One region of the Peribacillus sp. R9-11 genome, then DNA from elsewhere that is predicted to be linked to it. Evidence: riboswitches for the same ligand, from Rfam matches in the RefSeq annotation. Region 1 holds a riboswitch; the other holds the start of a gene.
What was found. A riboswitch is a leader RNA that binds a small molecule or an ion and turns the genes downstream of it on or off. The one in region 1 is predicted to bind cobalamin.
Positions count from the first base shown of each region.

Region 1 (7,626 bases):
CTGTAATTTTAGAATAACTTTCTGGTGATTTAATTAATTTTTTTATGGTAAATCTAGAATTGGATAATCATACCTTTTGGAATCGGGGTATTGTCACCATTGATCGTTAATGGTCGTAAAGCCATACTTTTTCATGATTTTTGTAAGATAAGCTTCGTTCTTTTTAGCAGCTTGTCGATTTTTTTTAATAATTACGTGAATTTTTTGTCAGGAAAGTATTGTTTCAAAGTCTGTATCATGAATGCTTTAGCTTTTTTATCAACCACGGTAATATTGATAGTTACTCAGCGTTAATGATTAGCCGTGAATTTTTTTATCGCCCAAACTTAAATACGGAGTACCCTTTCTTAACAACTTCCTTTTAACCGAAGCCAGATTTTTGCTGTTTCTTTTCTTAGTTGCATAATAGAATACCTTAAATCAATGACAATGGTTTCAAAAAGTGCCTTGATTCTACCGGAAAATATACTACGGGTCTTTGCTAGGAAAATACTATTTGCTTGTCAAAAGTATGGAGGGATATTACATTTATTGTAATGAACAAGGGGTATTTTTATACAATTGATGAGGAGGGAAGCCATGCTAGAGATTAAGACGATAAATGATGTGGTTTGTGTACAAGGGACCCCTGAAGGAATAAAGTCGGGGATGAGTGTATATGTTTTTTTAACAGACGGCCTATTGATTGATACGGGAGCCCAAATTTTATTGGAAGAACTTATCCCTTTCTATGAATCAGCCAACTTCGATTTAGTGGCGCTAACGCATTATCATGAGGACCATACTGGCGGTGCTTCCTGGATACAGGAACATAGAAAAGTTCCAATTTATATTCATCCGGTGTCGATTGATGTATGTGCGAAGGATGCTGAATATCCTGATTATCGCAAAACTTTTTGGGGAAGGAGAGATGGCTTCAAAGCTGAGCCGCTGGGGAGGGCTGTTCATTCCCGTACCCAAACGTGGGAGCCAATCTTTACCCCAGGTCATGCTATGGACCATATGGTGTATTTGAATCACAGTAATGGCATGCTGTTTTCAGGTGACCTATTCGTTACACCGAAAACGAAGCTTGTTTTACGGGAAGAATCTGTCCCTGTTATCATCGATTCTATAAATAGATTACTTCAATATGATTTTGGAGAGGTTTTTTGTTGTCATGCCGGTCATGTCCCTAATGGGAAGGAAATGTTTCAAAGAAAGCTCGACTATTTGGAAAACCTGCGTGGTGAAATTTTACGATTACATAATCAAGGCTTGGCAGTACATGAAATCCAGCAAATTGTTTTGCCGAATCAATATCCGCTTATCGAGATATCTGGCCACGAATGGGATTCGGAGCATATTATCACATCGATATTAAAAGAAAAGATATTGATTAATAAGGATAATGGAGCGAAATACTAATTAGTGATTTTGTGTAATGGAAGAGCTGTTAATCAATTTCCTTTTGAACACAGAAGCACGCATTGTAGTTTAAGGGATAATTTTATAATTTAAACTGAAAATTAAATACGTCTAGAAAAAGGTGCAGATAATATATTGAAGATTATCTGCTTAAAAGGGAAGTCCGGTTAGAATCCGGCGCTGTCCCGCAACTGTATATGAGAGCGATTCGAGTAATGCCACTGTCTCCTGCAAAAGGGGATGGGAAGGTTCGAAAAGCGATGATCATGAGCCAGGATACCTGCCTATTTTTAGCACAGCATCATAAACCTACGAGGATAGGAGGTGTTAAGTGCGAGAATTGACAAGAGCATGTTTTTCATTTTTTGAAAAATGGAAAATTCATGTTTGTTTTTTGTTATGTTTTCTTTTGCACTCTAACAACTTCTAATCGGGAAGTTGTTTTTTTTATTTTTTTAGATGTAATCAATTATAATAGTCGATTTTTTAACAAAATCATAAGGAAACTCTCGTCTCTCTATGGAACAGGAGAAAAGTTTTCTTTATGAACAAAATTTAAGGGGGGATAATGCATGTTTGGAACAGTTAGATACTTTACGGATTTTTTAAAAGCTAAGATTATGTATAATTTTTCTGGGGAAGAAATGATTTCTTTAAGCGAAAATCATACAAGGTTGAACAAGGAAATTAATGTGAAGGCAAAAAATTCAAAAGAAAAAGTAGAGTATTTACTTTTTCTTGAAAAGGCTTATGGAATAATTAATAAGGAAATGTTCGGTCAAAAGGAGGAGTTGACAGTTTTATAAAAAGGAGCCACCTAAAGGAGGCTCCGGACACTAATTATTTATTCTTGTTTGGCTCGGTTTCATCATAAAAATCATGGGCTTCTTCAATGTTCTGAAGGTCAGCAGCTGCATAAACATTCCCGCCGGCCAGCCCTTCATTGATGTAACGGTCGATGTCTAAGAAAGCAGAGTTCTTGCCTTCATATTCGGTATCCTTCAAAAATGTGAATTCTTCTTTATCCAAAAGAAATCCCTCCTAACCTTTTTTTATAGTGTAGGCAAAAGAGGGCTTTTTATTCTGAGTAAGTCCTCATGAATGAAATGAGGAGTTTAGCACTAAGTTATTCATATACATGATAGACCATTAAGTCATGTATGATGCTTTTGAGCTTAGCTTCGTCTGTTTCTGAAGGGGGATTGGCAGTCCATTCTATGGACCCGTCTTTATGGTATAAGGCTTGGACGGCCTGCTTGTTAAAGTAAAAGGAAATTTTCCAACCTGGTAAATTTTTATGTAATGGTGCCCATTGAAAATGAGTAATCATATGTATAACCTCCATATAAGCTGTCTCTCATTTCATTATAATGGAAAACGGCAGATGGAGGTTATTTTCTCGTTTGATTTAATAAAGTTAATTCAATAAACAGGTTTTTCAAATGCAAGAGTCGGCTTGCTTCAATTTCTTCTTCATCAAATTGCATGGGTTTAGAGTTTACTTCGTAAATGAAGAGTGATCCTGTTGAATCTTCGCCAATATCAATAGAGAATTCCCCGAGAAAGCCGAATTTCTTCGAAAGAATCAGACCGCACTTTTGAGCAATGTACGCCAACTTCCGGTTTAAATTCCTCGATTGCAAGTTTTTGTAAGGGAAAAGTTTCCCGCCTCTTGGAGTATGAGTTGTGATTTCCTGAGTTTGTGACATCCGTACAGCCTTACCAGTAATTTTATAGAACCCATTTTCATAATGAACGAGAACTCGGTAATCATAACGATGTCCATTCAGTTTCTTTGGTATAACCGCGCGTTGGGCGAGATAGGCTCTTCTCATCAGTAGCATTTTTTTATGCTCCCAAAAAGAGGAGAAATTTGGGAAGGATTCACTATGTTTTAGGCTATTAAACTGAAGAGTTTCATCAGGATTCTCTATTAGTGTGTAAATACCTTTCCCTTGGCTTCCTTTAGATGGTTTTAAGTAAATATGTCTGTGGGATTTTAAAAAAGCCCTCAGTCCATCGCAATCACCTAGGATAATTGTTGATGGAAGATGGTTGGTGAGGGAGCCATCTTCCATCAATGCTTCATACATCATATATTTATCTAAAAAACAAGGATTGAAAAGGTTCATACCATGATCTTGAAAGTAGTTGATAAGCCGTTGAAAATCCTCTGATGCCTCGAAGCCCCTTGAGGGAATTCGGTTATAAACTATATCGGGAAGCGGCATCTTAACCTCGATCCATTTGTTTGAAATGGAGGAAAAAAGGAAGCCTTTTACAGGGATAGAATGAAAGGTCTCAACCGTAAATACAAACACTAAAATCCCATGTTCCAGCAAATATAGTGATAAATCCTGAAAAAGGGTCAAGTTTCCCCCTATTCCTGATTCCTTTTTGGGATTTGAAGAAGTTAAAATTCCGACGACGAGCATCCGGCTACCTGGAAAAATAGAAATAGGAATAAGTGTTTGATTATTTTGATTCTGTTTATAGTGTATTTCCTCTTTTTCCGCGCCGGCGAATAGTTGCATGTTTTCTTGGTCGTGGTACCAGCTTTCAGTTGGAATATCGTAAAAAATATTCATCTCTGCACACCGACAGCATTTGTAATGGTTTGTTCCGTAAGATAAATAGCATAATCAAGGCTGAGCTTTCTTGTTAGCAGCTCGAACTCTTTGAGTTTTGGATGGGAAAAGATTGAACGTCCTGGTTTAGAATTAGCTTCAAACATCCAAACTTGCCCTTTTTTATCTAATCCAAAATCAAAACCGATTTCTGCAATGATGCCATCTAAGTGCTCTTCAATACTTTCACTTAATATTAGGGCGGCTTCCGAAAGCTTTCGTTCGACTTCTTTCGCCTCATCATCATCACCATATAGCTCGGCAATCGTTTTGATGACACCTCCGCTTTTAATGTGGGTAGTAACGCTTCCAGCGCCGGCTATTTTTGCGGCGATTGCAGTTACCTGCCAAATTCCCTTGCTGTCCTTGTTCGTATGCACTCGGAAATCTACAGGTCGTTTAGAAGAACGAATTAATGGTATGCCCTGCTGCACAATGAGATTTTCAAGCGGTCGATTATGAAAGATGTGTTTAACAATGGATTCTAAAGTAGAAAACTTTTGCAATTTATTTTCCTGAGCATCATTTTTATAACGACAATAGTAGACATTTTCATGTTTATCATAAAGAATTTGGTGAATTCCAAGCCCAAGGCTGCCATGAATAGGCTTTATATAAACTTGGCGGTAATGAGAAAGCAGGGTTTCTACGACGGACAGAGATTGAAAAGGATACGTTTCCGGTAAAAAAGGAAGTGCCCGCTCATCCGCACATAACCGTTCATTTATATCCCATTTATTAAAAAAACCTGGATTGTACCAAGGAATTGTATACTCTTTTTGGAATTTCTGTTTCACTTCCTTAGGGCCATCCCGGTTTTCCGTCAAACGGTTAGGGAGCCGGTCATAGATGACATTTGGAAAAGGAAATTCGTTAATATTCCAGTCATCGTTCTCATAGACATAGCCCTTGATTGTTTCTTTTTCCCAATTGATTACATTTTCACCGAAAACAAAAGGGATACAGCCTGTTGTTTGGCTCAGAGAAAGGAGTTTTGAAAAAAAATCTGAACGTTCCCCGAGCGGTTTGTTTGAAATGCCGGTAAAACCTGATGAAAATATCCCGACGACTGGCCCAATATGAATGCTCTTACCGTATATAAATAGATGAAGAGGCATATCGACCTGAGTAAATATTAAAGATTCCGCGAGACTTTCTGACAGGACGATTGTTTGCTTGATTGCAGGATTTTGTTTAACAATGGCAGGACATGAATGCTGGCCAAAATATATTAATTCAATCTCTGCCAAATCTCCAAGCTCTGATGGATAGAAGAGAACGTTGCCGGGAGTATCGGCAATCTCGGCAGGATAAGTCTTTCTCACTCTCTATTCACCTGCTTTCTGAAGATGATCGGCTAAAAATTGGCTATATTGGAACGGTGCGCGATGGATATCCTTCATCGATTCAGGTTGAAGTGTTTGGATGATTTTCCTACCTGGTTTTGAGTTAATATCCATTATCCATATTTGCCCTTTTTTATCAATGCCTAGGTCGATTCCTAGCTCAAATAGCCTTTCAAAAACGGCTTCGGTTTCGACAGGTAAGGTACGGAGGATATGCTGGATTTTTTGTTCGGCAGCAATTGGAATAGATTCAGGATTTTTTTTGATGAAAGCCTCGAGCGAAATAGCTTCCCCACCAGTGGCTAAATTGGAGGTGATTCCATCTTGTTGTCCAAGGCGAATGCCTCTGCCGCGTTCCATCCACTGATTTTTTTCGTTTTTTTGAAGTAAAATTCGTAAATCGAACGGTTCCTTTTTCTGGTTGCAAAGTTCTAAATAAGGCTGACAAAGGTAACTATATCGATTTAATAAATGCTGCAGCCATTTGTTCAGTTGAGATTTAGAGTCAAATTTACGGTCGTATTTGGTGCCCTTTTTTGTCATGGACACCAATGTGCCGCCTTCGGTTTTTGTGAGAAGATAGATTCCCGTACCACCTGCTCCAAACTCTGGTTTGATAATAATTTTATCCAGACGTTCCAAATGCCCGCTGATTTCTTCAGGTGTGGTAACTTGAACGGTTTCTGGAAAAAATGCCTCTAGCAGGGGATGTTTTTTTAAAATTTGATAAACTTCCCACTTTCCTGGAAGGCCAAGGCCAAGGAAACTTGAGTTAACTTTTAACCAATTGATTTTATCGCGCATTTCCGTCGAAACACGAGATAAGCCATGGAAACAGCGGTCATATACAAAATCAGGGAGATCAAATGATTCAGAGCGCCATGTTTCCTTTTCGGCATCAAAACGTTCTCCTCGAACTTTCTTCACATCGATATCAATATTCTCGGGTGTGAATTTACATACATTCATATTAAATGATTTAGCTGCTTTTGCTATTTCAGTAAAATAATGATTTTCATGTGTATCTGACGTTGCCATTAATCCTATTAACACGTGCCAGCAACTCCTTTTATGGATGGTTTTCTCGGTCAAGAGTAAGCATAAATTCAACAATGGACTTTACTGATGGACGAAAGGTTTCATAGTTGCCCTGAAATTTTTTTGAAGGTTTCGAGTTCACTTCAATAATCCAAGGGTGTGTGTCAACATCAAGTGCTAAATCGATTCCGAGCTCCCCGAATAAATCATCATGATTTTCTGCCAAAGTATGGGCAGTTTTTTTAGCGAGTCTTATAAGCTTTTGGTGCAAACGTCCGGCTTCCTGAGGATCAAATACTTCCTTTAAAAAGTCTGAGCCGTTTTTCATCATACCGCCCTGTGCAAGATTGGAAACGATATTACCTGGATCTCCTATCCGGGCAACCATGGAGGTAACTTTCCATTGAAACTGCTCGTTTTGATGAAGAAGGATTCGGAAATCAACTTTTCTCTGATCGATTTCAAACAAGGAAATCCCCTTTTGAAGGATGTATGTTTGTTTTCTGCAGAATTTTTTCAAGGCGTTATACAACTTTTCATTCGTATCCGCAATATGCACATTTTGTATATGTCCGGTTTGCTCGATTTTCCATTTTCCATCTACTTGTGTTAACCTGCAAATATTCCTTCCTTGACTGCCGGAAGTAGGCTTTAAATAGATAACAGAATGGTTCTCTAAAAATGTAAAGAAGGCTTCCTTCTCGTTAAAAAGTATGGTATCAGGCAGATTTGAAAGCAGTTCATATTCTAAGAGAAGAAGCTCATGTACATCGAACTTAGAAAGAAACCCTCCATTAAACATCGGGATTGAATATGATTTTAGTTCATTTGTAAACAGATCGAAGGTTGGCGATTCTTCCATTCTGCGCGAATGAATCCGATTATAAAACACATTAGGGATAGGTAGAGTAAGGGTTTGCCACCCATTTTGTCCTGGCCAATATCCTTCCACTACGCCTTCTTTTAGAGACTGTATTCCTACTAAAAAGAAGGAAAAGCCTTGTTGATGACAGTAGGATTTCATCTCCTGATAAAATTTTTCCATCTCCCCAAATGTCCCATCTTTCAAGGGAAGTTGGTTGATGAGTGCAGCAAAGAAGGGCCCTATATTTATTGATCTATCCTCCGCATGGAAGGTCACGGAAATTGGGTCTGAAAAAGCAGGCAGGGATAAAATTTGGTTTGTGTCAAATGAAAGTTTTATTGTT
Region 1 is NZ_CP133763.1:1,289,918-1,297,543, forward strand. It holds gene RE409_RS06180 (MBL fold metallo-hydrolase) at 580-1,407, shown strand; cobalamin riboswitch at 1,510-1,710, shown strand; gene RE409_RS06185 (hypothetical protein) at 1,980-2,213, shown strand; gene RE409_RS06190 (hypothetical protein) at 2,248-2,436, opposite strand; gene RE409_RS06195 (YheE family protein) at 2,534-2,737, opposite strand; gene RE409_RS06200 (YheC/YheD family endospore coat-associated protein) at 2,799-3,995, opposite strand; gene RE409_RS06205 (YheC/YheD family endospore coat-associated protein) at 3,992-5,359, opposite strand; gene RE409_RS06210 (YheC/YheD family endospore coat-associated protein) at 5,363-6,433, opposite strand; gene RE409_RS06215 (YheC/YheD family endospore coat-associated protein) at 6,450-7,626, opposite strand, start outside.

Region 2 (7,626 bases), 120 kb from region 1:
AAATCTTCCCCGTACAATGTCTCTTTGACCAGTTCCTGTTGATAGCCCATAATCTTTTGTAACCGCTGCTTTAAATGAATTTCATTTAAATATAATCTAGCGTTTTCAAATAATGCGGCCACATGGTTTGATAAAAATTTTAGAAGCTCAAGGTCCCCCACTGTGAATGCGCCCATTGTCTTATTGGCTAAATGAATCATTCCCACAGTCTTAAGATTTACCACCAACGGAACCGACAACTGAAAGCCACCCGATTTTTCAAAAAATGGAAAGTATGTACTTAATTCATTCTCTCCTATAACCCTAATATTTTCTTCCAGTTTAGGAGAGCCTATCAAAGGGCTTTGCAAATAAAAACAGTTTTCCGATTCATCGAACAAATAGATGGAGGCGTCCTCTGCCATCGTACCTTGGCATGATAGCTCTAGCACCTTTTGCACTAACTCTTCCATCGATGAACCCGGGGTCACATTTTCATTGACCCATCTTATGCTGCTTAACTTTCGTTTCTCAAATTCCTTCTCCTTTGCAAGCTGCATAGCAACTGCGACATCTTTTCCAAATTCAACAAAAATTTGCTCAACTTCAGAAATTAAAGGAACGAAATTATGAAAACCAATAATACAGAACCCATAGCTGATTCCATCATCTTTTAAAGGTACAGTAAACCAGGTTGAAATTCTTTCATTTTTCATTAACTTATAAAATTTGCAATTGAGGCTGCTTTCTTCTTTCCTAATATCCCATCCTTCTTCGAGAATCTCCGGAGAGCATTCACTTAGATGAATTGGAAAGGAATCTGCAAAATGCGGCGAACCTCCTTTCCAGACTTTTGGATATAAGATATCATCTTCTCTTAAAACGATTGCCACGAAATCCCATGAAAACTCCAGTTGAAATGATTCTACCGTAAAATCTAATGTTTCTTGAATTGTATCGAATTTCACTAAATTTCTTGCAGTCAATCTTAAATGCGTTTCAATTTTTTCTACTAATTTCGTTCTCTTCTCACTTTTATTCATAGGAGCATCCCCTGTTCTTATCCATTGTTGAAGAATAACCCACAGTAAATACAGAAAAATCAGTATATTAATAGTAACATATCGCAAAAGGTAAACAGAAGTCTTTGGAAATTCAAACATTTAAACCCAATGATTCATACCTCACCAAAGTCGAAAAAATGCCCTAGATCCCCTATCAAGCATGTGACAGCTATACCCCTTATCAATACATTTCACTTAAAGTATTTCTTCCCCTTCTGTGAGACATCCAGACTTTTTGTCTCAAAAGTAAAAAGCTAATCAATGAATAGCCCATATTTAGTGGTTTCTATTATCCATAGATAGAATGAATAAGCCATGCTATAATTTATTGCGTTAATAAAGCAAATTAAAACACATATATAATGAAAAAAGGAGTGTTTCTTTGAATACATCTATATTAAAACAGGAGTGGTTCGGCAACGTTCGCGGAGATGTTCTTTCCGGTATTGTCGTGGCACTGGCACTGATTCCTGAAGCAATTGCCTTTTCCATTATTGCCGGGGTCGACCCAATGGTAGGGTTATATGCCTCTTTCTGTATCGCCATCGTCATCTCTTTTGTCGGCGGAAGACCAGGTATGATTTCAGCCGCTACTGGGGCAATGGCGCTAGTCATGGTTGATCTTGTAAAAGATCATGGCTTGAACTATTTACTTGCAGCAACAATTTTAACTGGTATACTGCAAGTTTTACTAGGGGTCTTCAAAATTGGAAAGTTAATGAAGTTTATCCCAAAGCCTGTTATGACTGGTTTTGTGAATTCTCTAGCCATTTTGATTTTCACTGCCCAACTTACTCATTTCGTGGGTGAAACGTGGATTATGTATGTCATGACGGCAGTTTCACTTGCAATCATCTATCTTTTTCCACGCATCACCAAAATCATTCCTTCACCACTGGTCGCTATCATATTCATGACTATTGTAGCAGTTACAACAGGGGCCACTATGCGTACTGTTGGGGATATGGGGCAATTGACCGAGGCACTTCCAATGTTCATGCTTCCAGATATTCCTTTTACATTTGAAACATTGGCTATCATTTTTCCTTATTCCATAGCACTTGCATTTGTCGGGTTGCTTGAATCATTATTGACGGCTCAAATTGTCGATGAGATGACCGATACAGATAGCAACAAAAATAGGGAAGCCAAAGGCCAGGGCATTGCAAATATTATCGCCGGGTGTTTCGGCGGTATGGCAGGATGCGCAATGATTGGTCAATCTGGAATTAACATTAAGTCTGGCGGCAGAGGTCGGCTTTCAACATTTGTTGCCGGGGCTTTTTTGATGGTTTTAATCGTGATACTGAATGACGTCCTTATTAAAATTCCAATGGCAGCCCTTGTTGCAGTCATGATTATGGTTTCAATAGGAACATTCGACTGGTCTTCCTTGAAGAGGCTCAGACTAGCTCCTAAGACGGATGCAGCTGTGATGATTGTAACTGTCATCATTGTTCTTTATACGCATGATTTATCAAAAGGCGTATTTGCCGGCGTTCTCTTGAGCATGATTTTCTTCTCGGCTAAAATTTCTAAAGTGTCGGTTGAAAAAGCAGAGGACATTCAGGCTAAGAAAATTATTTATCGTATAACCGGACAATTATTTTTCGCCTCGGTTCAGGACTTTGTTTCCAAGTTCGATGTAAATGAAAAGGCTGATTCTATCACCATTGATTTTTCCCATTCAAAAATATGGGATGCTTCTGCAGTCGGCGCAGTTGATAAGGTTGTCCTTAAATATCGGCTACATGGTAAATCTGTTCAGGTGCTTGGTCTCGATCATGAAAGTTCCCAATTGCTTGAAAAGCTCGCCACTTATGATAGTAAAATATCTTAAGTTTAAATTTTGCTGAATAGAAACTTTTTAAACCGACAAAATAGATAACATGAAATATATCTAGATGGAAGGAGCAAAAAGTATGATATCCGAGCAGGATTATACGGCAGCAAACCTGTCACAAGATTTACTGAATGAACTAAGAAGCTTTGAAAGCAAGCTAGGCCAAGACGCAAATAAAGAACTAATTATTATCGCCTATGAAAAAGAGAAGGAAGCTTTGAATTAAAAAAAAGACTCAAACGTCATTTAAATGGCTTGTTTGAGTCCTTTTTTATAGACATGATTGAAATTTGTTGACCCTCACAATATTACATAAAAAGGGTGCTCGAAGTATTCAGAGCACCCTTTTCACATCTTTATTTACTGAATATGTCCGTTAAAACCGGCACGATTTGTTTTTTACGTGATACAACGCCTTCTAAGACGGCAATGTTGTTGCTCAATGTAACGTTATAAGCTTTTTCAACTGCTTCCGTTGATTTCCCAAGAGCCAAGGCAACAGAATCATTTGTTAAAATATCCGTTACAACGAATAAGAATAAATCTAATTCTTTCGTAGCAATAACAGCTTCAATAGCTGCTTCTAATTCAGCTTGTTTGGCAAGAACTTCGTTCGGATCCACAGCATTGACTTGAGCAATCTCCACTTTCGCAGTTCCCATAGAGAATTCTTTTGCATCAAGAGTAATTAGCTGGGCAATTGTTTTGTCGCTCAGGTCAGCGCCTGCTTTTAACATTTCTAAGCCATATGTTTCAGCATTTACTCCGGCAATCTCCGCTAATTCCATTGCTGCTGCAACATCTTGCTCTGTGCAGGTTGGAGATTTGAACAATAAAGAATCGGAAATGATGGCAGATAGCATTAGACCTGCGATTGCTTTAGGCACTTCAATACCGTTTTCTTTATAGATTTTATTTAAAATAGTTGCCGTGCAGCCAACTGGTTCTGCGCGGTAATATAAAGGATCACTTGTTTCAAAGTTAGCGATACGGTGGTGGTCGATAACTTCTAAAACACGGACTTGGTCAATGTCTTCTGCACTTTGCTGGCGTTCGTTGTGATCAACTAAAATCACACCATCCGCTTCCCCTGCCACTTTTTCTACAAGACGAGGAGCTTCGAATTTGAATTGGTCTAATGCATATTGAGTTTCACCATTCACTTCACCAAGACGAACAGGTTCAGCATTGATACCTAGTTGTTTTTTCAGATCCGCATAAGCGATAGCTGAACAAATTGTGTCTGTATCTGGGTTTTTATGTCCAAAAACTAATACTTTTTCCAAGATTATTTCTCCTTTTTAATAAATATTTTTCCGGGAACCCCCATCTTTACAATAAGGGAGAGCCACCTTTACTATACACTTTATTTTAACATAAAATCTCTTACATTCAGCGTTTGAATTTCCCATTTCCCTATTAATTCTTTCACTCTTTTTCCCTCTCCCCTCACTTTGTCAATAGATAAGGATTGGTTTTTATCAAATATATTAGTTGAATTATCGTCTCATATGGATTACGATAATATAAGCAGAAATACTAGATATTGATATTAAAAACAACACACATAACTATATATAGAATTATTTGTAATCCAAGGTGCCAGTGATGGCTGAAAAGGGAATCCGGTGTAAACCCGGAACTGTCCCCGCAACTGTAAATGTGACGAAATGAGAAAACCACTGTATATCTCTTTATACGGGAAGAACTCAAAGTAGGATGATCATGAGTCAGGAGACCTGCCTGGATTTTTCACGTTTCTTATTCTTCGGGGATTGAGATGATGAAACGATAGTATAACGGCTATTTTTTCATGGCTCTTTTATTCTATCGTTTGATCCGCTCAATTTATTGGGCGGATTTTTTTATTTAATGGAAGTTTACAAGGAGGATTATTCATGACTCAAACATATAACTCTACTATAGTGAAAAATGACACAGAAACAAGTTCTATCCAGCTTGAGATGTTATCCAAGGAATTCGAAGGCCGGCTAGATATGGAAAAGTTCAAAAAGCGTTTTACAAAATGGCTAGATCGTAAAAGTGACTCAACAGAAGAACAAACTTCAAAAAAACTGATCCAGCTTGCTCTCGAAAGTGTAGACATAGATGCTCCAGATTGGACGTTTGTTGCTGCGGCAGAACTTTTGAATACGATGTACAGGGATGCACAAGCGAATCGCGGTTATGAGGGCGTGAGCTACGGACCGTTCTATGAATTAATCGCAGGACTCTCTCAACAGCAAGAGGGGGAACGCTACCCGATTTATAAACCCGAACTACTCGACTCTTACTCCAAAGAAGAAATTGAAGAATTAGGCTTAGTGATCGATCCGGAAAAAGATAAACTATTTTCTTATATCGGTATCTACTTATTAAACGACCGCTACCTAGCCCGTCCGAAAAAAGACAAGGTCTACGAACTGCCTCAGGAGCGCTTCATGATCATCGCTATGGAAATTATGAGAATGGAAAAAACAGAACACCGCCTGCAACTTGTCAAAGAGGCATACTGGGCGATGTCCAATCTGTATATGACCGTCGCGACACCTACCCTATCAAACGCAGGAAAAACTCACGGTCAGTTAAGTTCATGCTTTATTGACGCGATTGAAGATTCTATTGATGGCATTTATCTATCCAACTACGATGCCGCTAAAGTATCTAAATTCGGCGGTGGTGTAGGACTTTATGTCGGTAAAATCCGCTCACTTGGTTCTGATATCCGTGGTTTTTCTGGAAACAGTTCAGGCACGACCCCTTGGATCCGTTTGTTTAACCAGACTGCTGTCAGCGTCGATCAATTGGGCCAGCGTAAAGGGGCAATCGCGATTTATTTGGATGCCTGGCATAAAGATATCATGAGTTTCCTTGACTTAAAGACACAAAACGGTGATGACCGGTTGAAAGCTCATGATATTTTTACAGGTGTATGTATTCCTGATCTGTTCATGGAAGCCGTACGCGATCGGAAAGAATGGTATCTTTTCGACCCACATACCGTAAAGCAAACCCTTGGATTCTCACTCGAAGATTTTTATGACGAGAAAAAAGGCGAAGGAAGCTTCAGAAATCATTACGCTCACGCTGTGGAGGCTGCGGAAAATGGCACACTTCCTAGCTATAGCTTTGAAAAAATCAACGCGATGGACATTATGAAGAGCATTATGATTTCTCAGCTAGAAGAAGGCGTACCGTATATGTTCTACCGTGATGAAGTGAACCGTAAGAATCCTAATAAACATAAAGGAATGATTTATTGTTCCAACCTTTGCACAGAGATTGCTCAAAACTTAAGCCCTTCAACGATCACGGATGAATACGAAACTGAAGATGGCGATGTAGTTGTAGTTCGTAAAAGCGGCGATTTCGTTGTATGTAACCTTTCTTCCATTAACCTGCCTCGCGCGGTAAGTAGCGATGTATTAGAAAGATTGATTCCGATTCAGATCCGCATGCTCGATAACGTCATTGATGTGAACAGTCTTCCGGTCAAGCAAGCATCCATCTCAAACAAGCGTTACCGGGCAATTGGCTTAGGAACATTTGGATGGCATCATTTACTTGCCACCCAGAATATATATTGGGAATCAGATGAGGCCGTTCAATATGCTGATACTTTATACGAAAAAATTGCTTACTTAACAATCAAAGCGTCTAATGAATTGGCTAAGGAAAAAGGAACGTACCCATATTTTGAAGGATCTGATTGGCATACAGGCCAATATTTCGAACTTCGTGACTATACCGATGAAAAATGGATAGATTTAAAAGAAAATGTGCAGCTACACGGTACCCGTAATGGATATTTAATGGCCATTGCACCTAATTCATCAACGGCTAAAATCGGTAACTCCACTGATGGAATCGATCCCTTATATGAAATTGAATTTTATGAAGAAAAGAAAAACTTCAAATTCAAAGTGACAGCACCCGGATTGACGCCTAATACGTATGAGTATTATAAAAAAACACGATTTAACTTGGACCAACTGGAAAGCATCAGACAAAATGCAGCCCGTCAGCGTCATATTGACCAAGCTATCAGCTTTAACCTGTATGTCCACAACACAATCAAGGCTAAAGTTCTATTGGATATCCATTTAACAGCATGGGAAAGCGGATTGAAATCAACATATTATGTTCGTTCCACTTCATCTGAATATGATAATGCCTGCGAAAGTTGCTCAAGTTAACGATCAAATCAGTAATCTATTTTTAAAGGAGTTTTACGAATGACCAATCATATCAAAAAAATCCGGATGCTCGAACCTACGCATCCAACTAAAGCAACGGGCGTATTCAAAGGGGAAGCTTCAGGCTTTCTCCTTTGGAACGATATTCAGTATGAAAAATTCTATGATACGTATACACAACTCATAAATAACTTTTGGAAGCCTTCGAGCGTGAACATGATTCAGGATAAAAAGCAGTGGGGCGAATTAGATGAAGATATCCAGGATGCTTTCCTTGATATCCTTACAATGATTGCAGGAATGGACAGCCTTCAAACGCCGACTTTAGTGGAAATCCTTCGTTACATCAAAGACCCGGCAGCAAAAGCGATCCTGGCCAACATGGCCCAGCAGGAATCTATTCATAATGAATCTTATTCCTATATCCTTGCTTCCTTGATTCCGGTAGGCAAGCAAAAACAACTTTTCGACCGCATTAAAGAACACCCGGAAGTGATAAAGCGAAATCAACCGATTGTGGATGCCTATCAAACGTTTGTGGACG
Region 2 is NZ_CP133763.1:1,172,504-1,180,129, reverse strand. It holds gene RE409_RS05665 (helix-turn-helix domain-containing protein) at 1-1,022, opposite strand, end outside; gene RE409_RS05660 (SulP family inorganic anion transporter) at 1,426-2,883, shown strand; gene RE409_RS05655 (hypothetical protein) at 2,966-3,112, shown strand; gene RE409_RS05650 (manganese-dependent inorganic pyrophosphatase) at 3,243-4,172, opposite strand; cobalamin riboswitch at 4,467-4,648, shown strand; gene RE409_RS05645 (ribonucleoside-diphosphate reductase subunit alpha) at 4,785-7,082, shown strand; gene RE409_RS05640 (ribonucleotide-diphosphate reductase subunit beta) at 7,122-7,626, shown strand, end outside.
Region 2: linked by a shared signal. The riboswitch ahead of RE409_RS05645 (ribonucleoside-diphosphate reductase subunit alpha) and the one ahead of RE409_RS06185 (hypothetical protein) in region 1 are both predicted to bind cobalamin.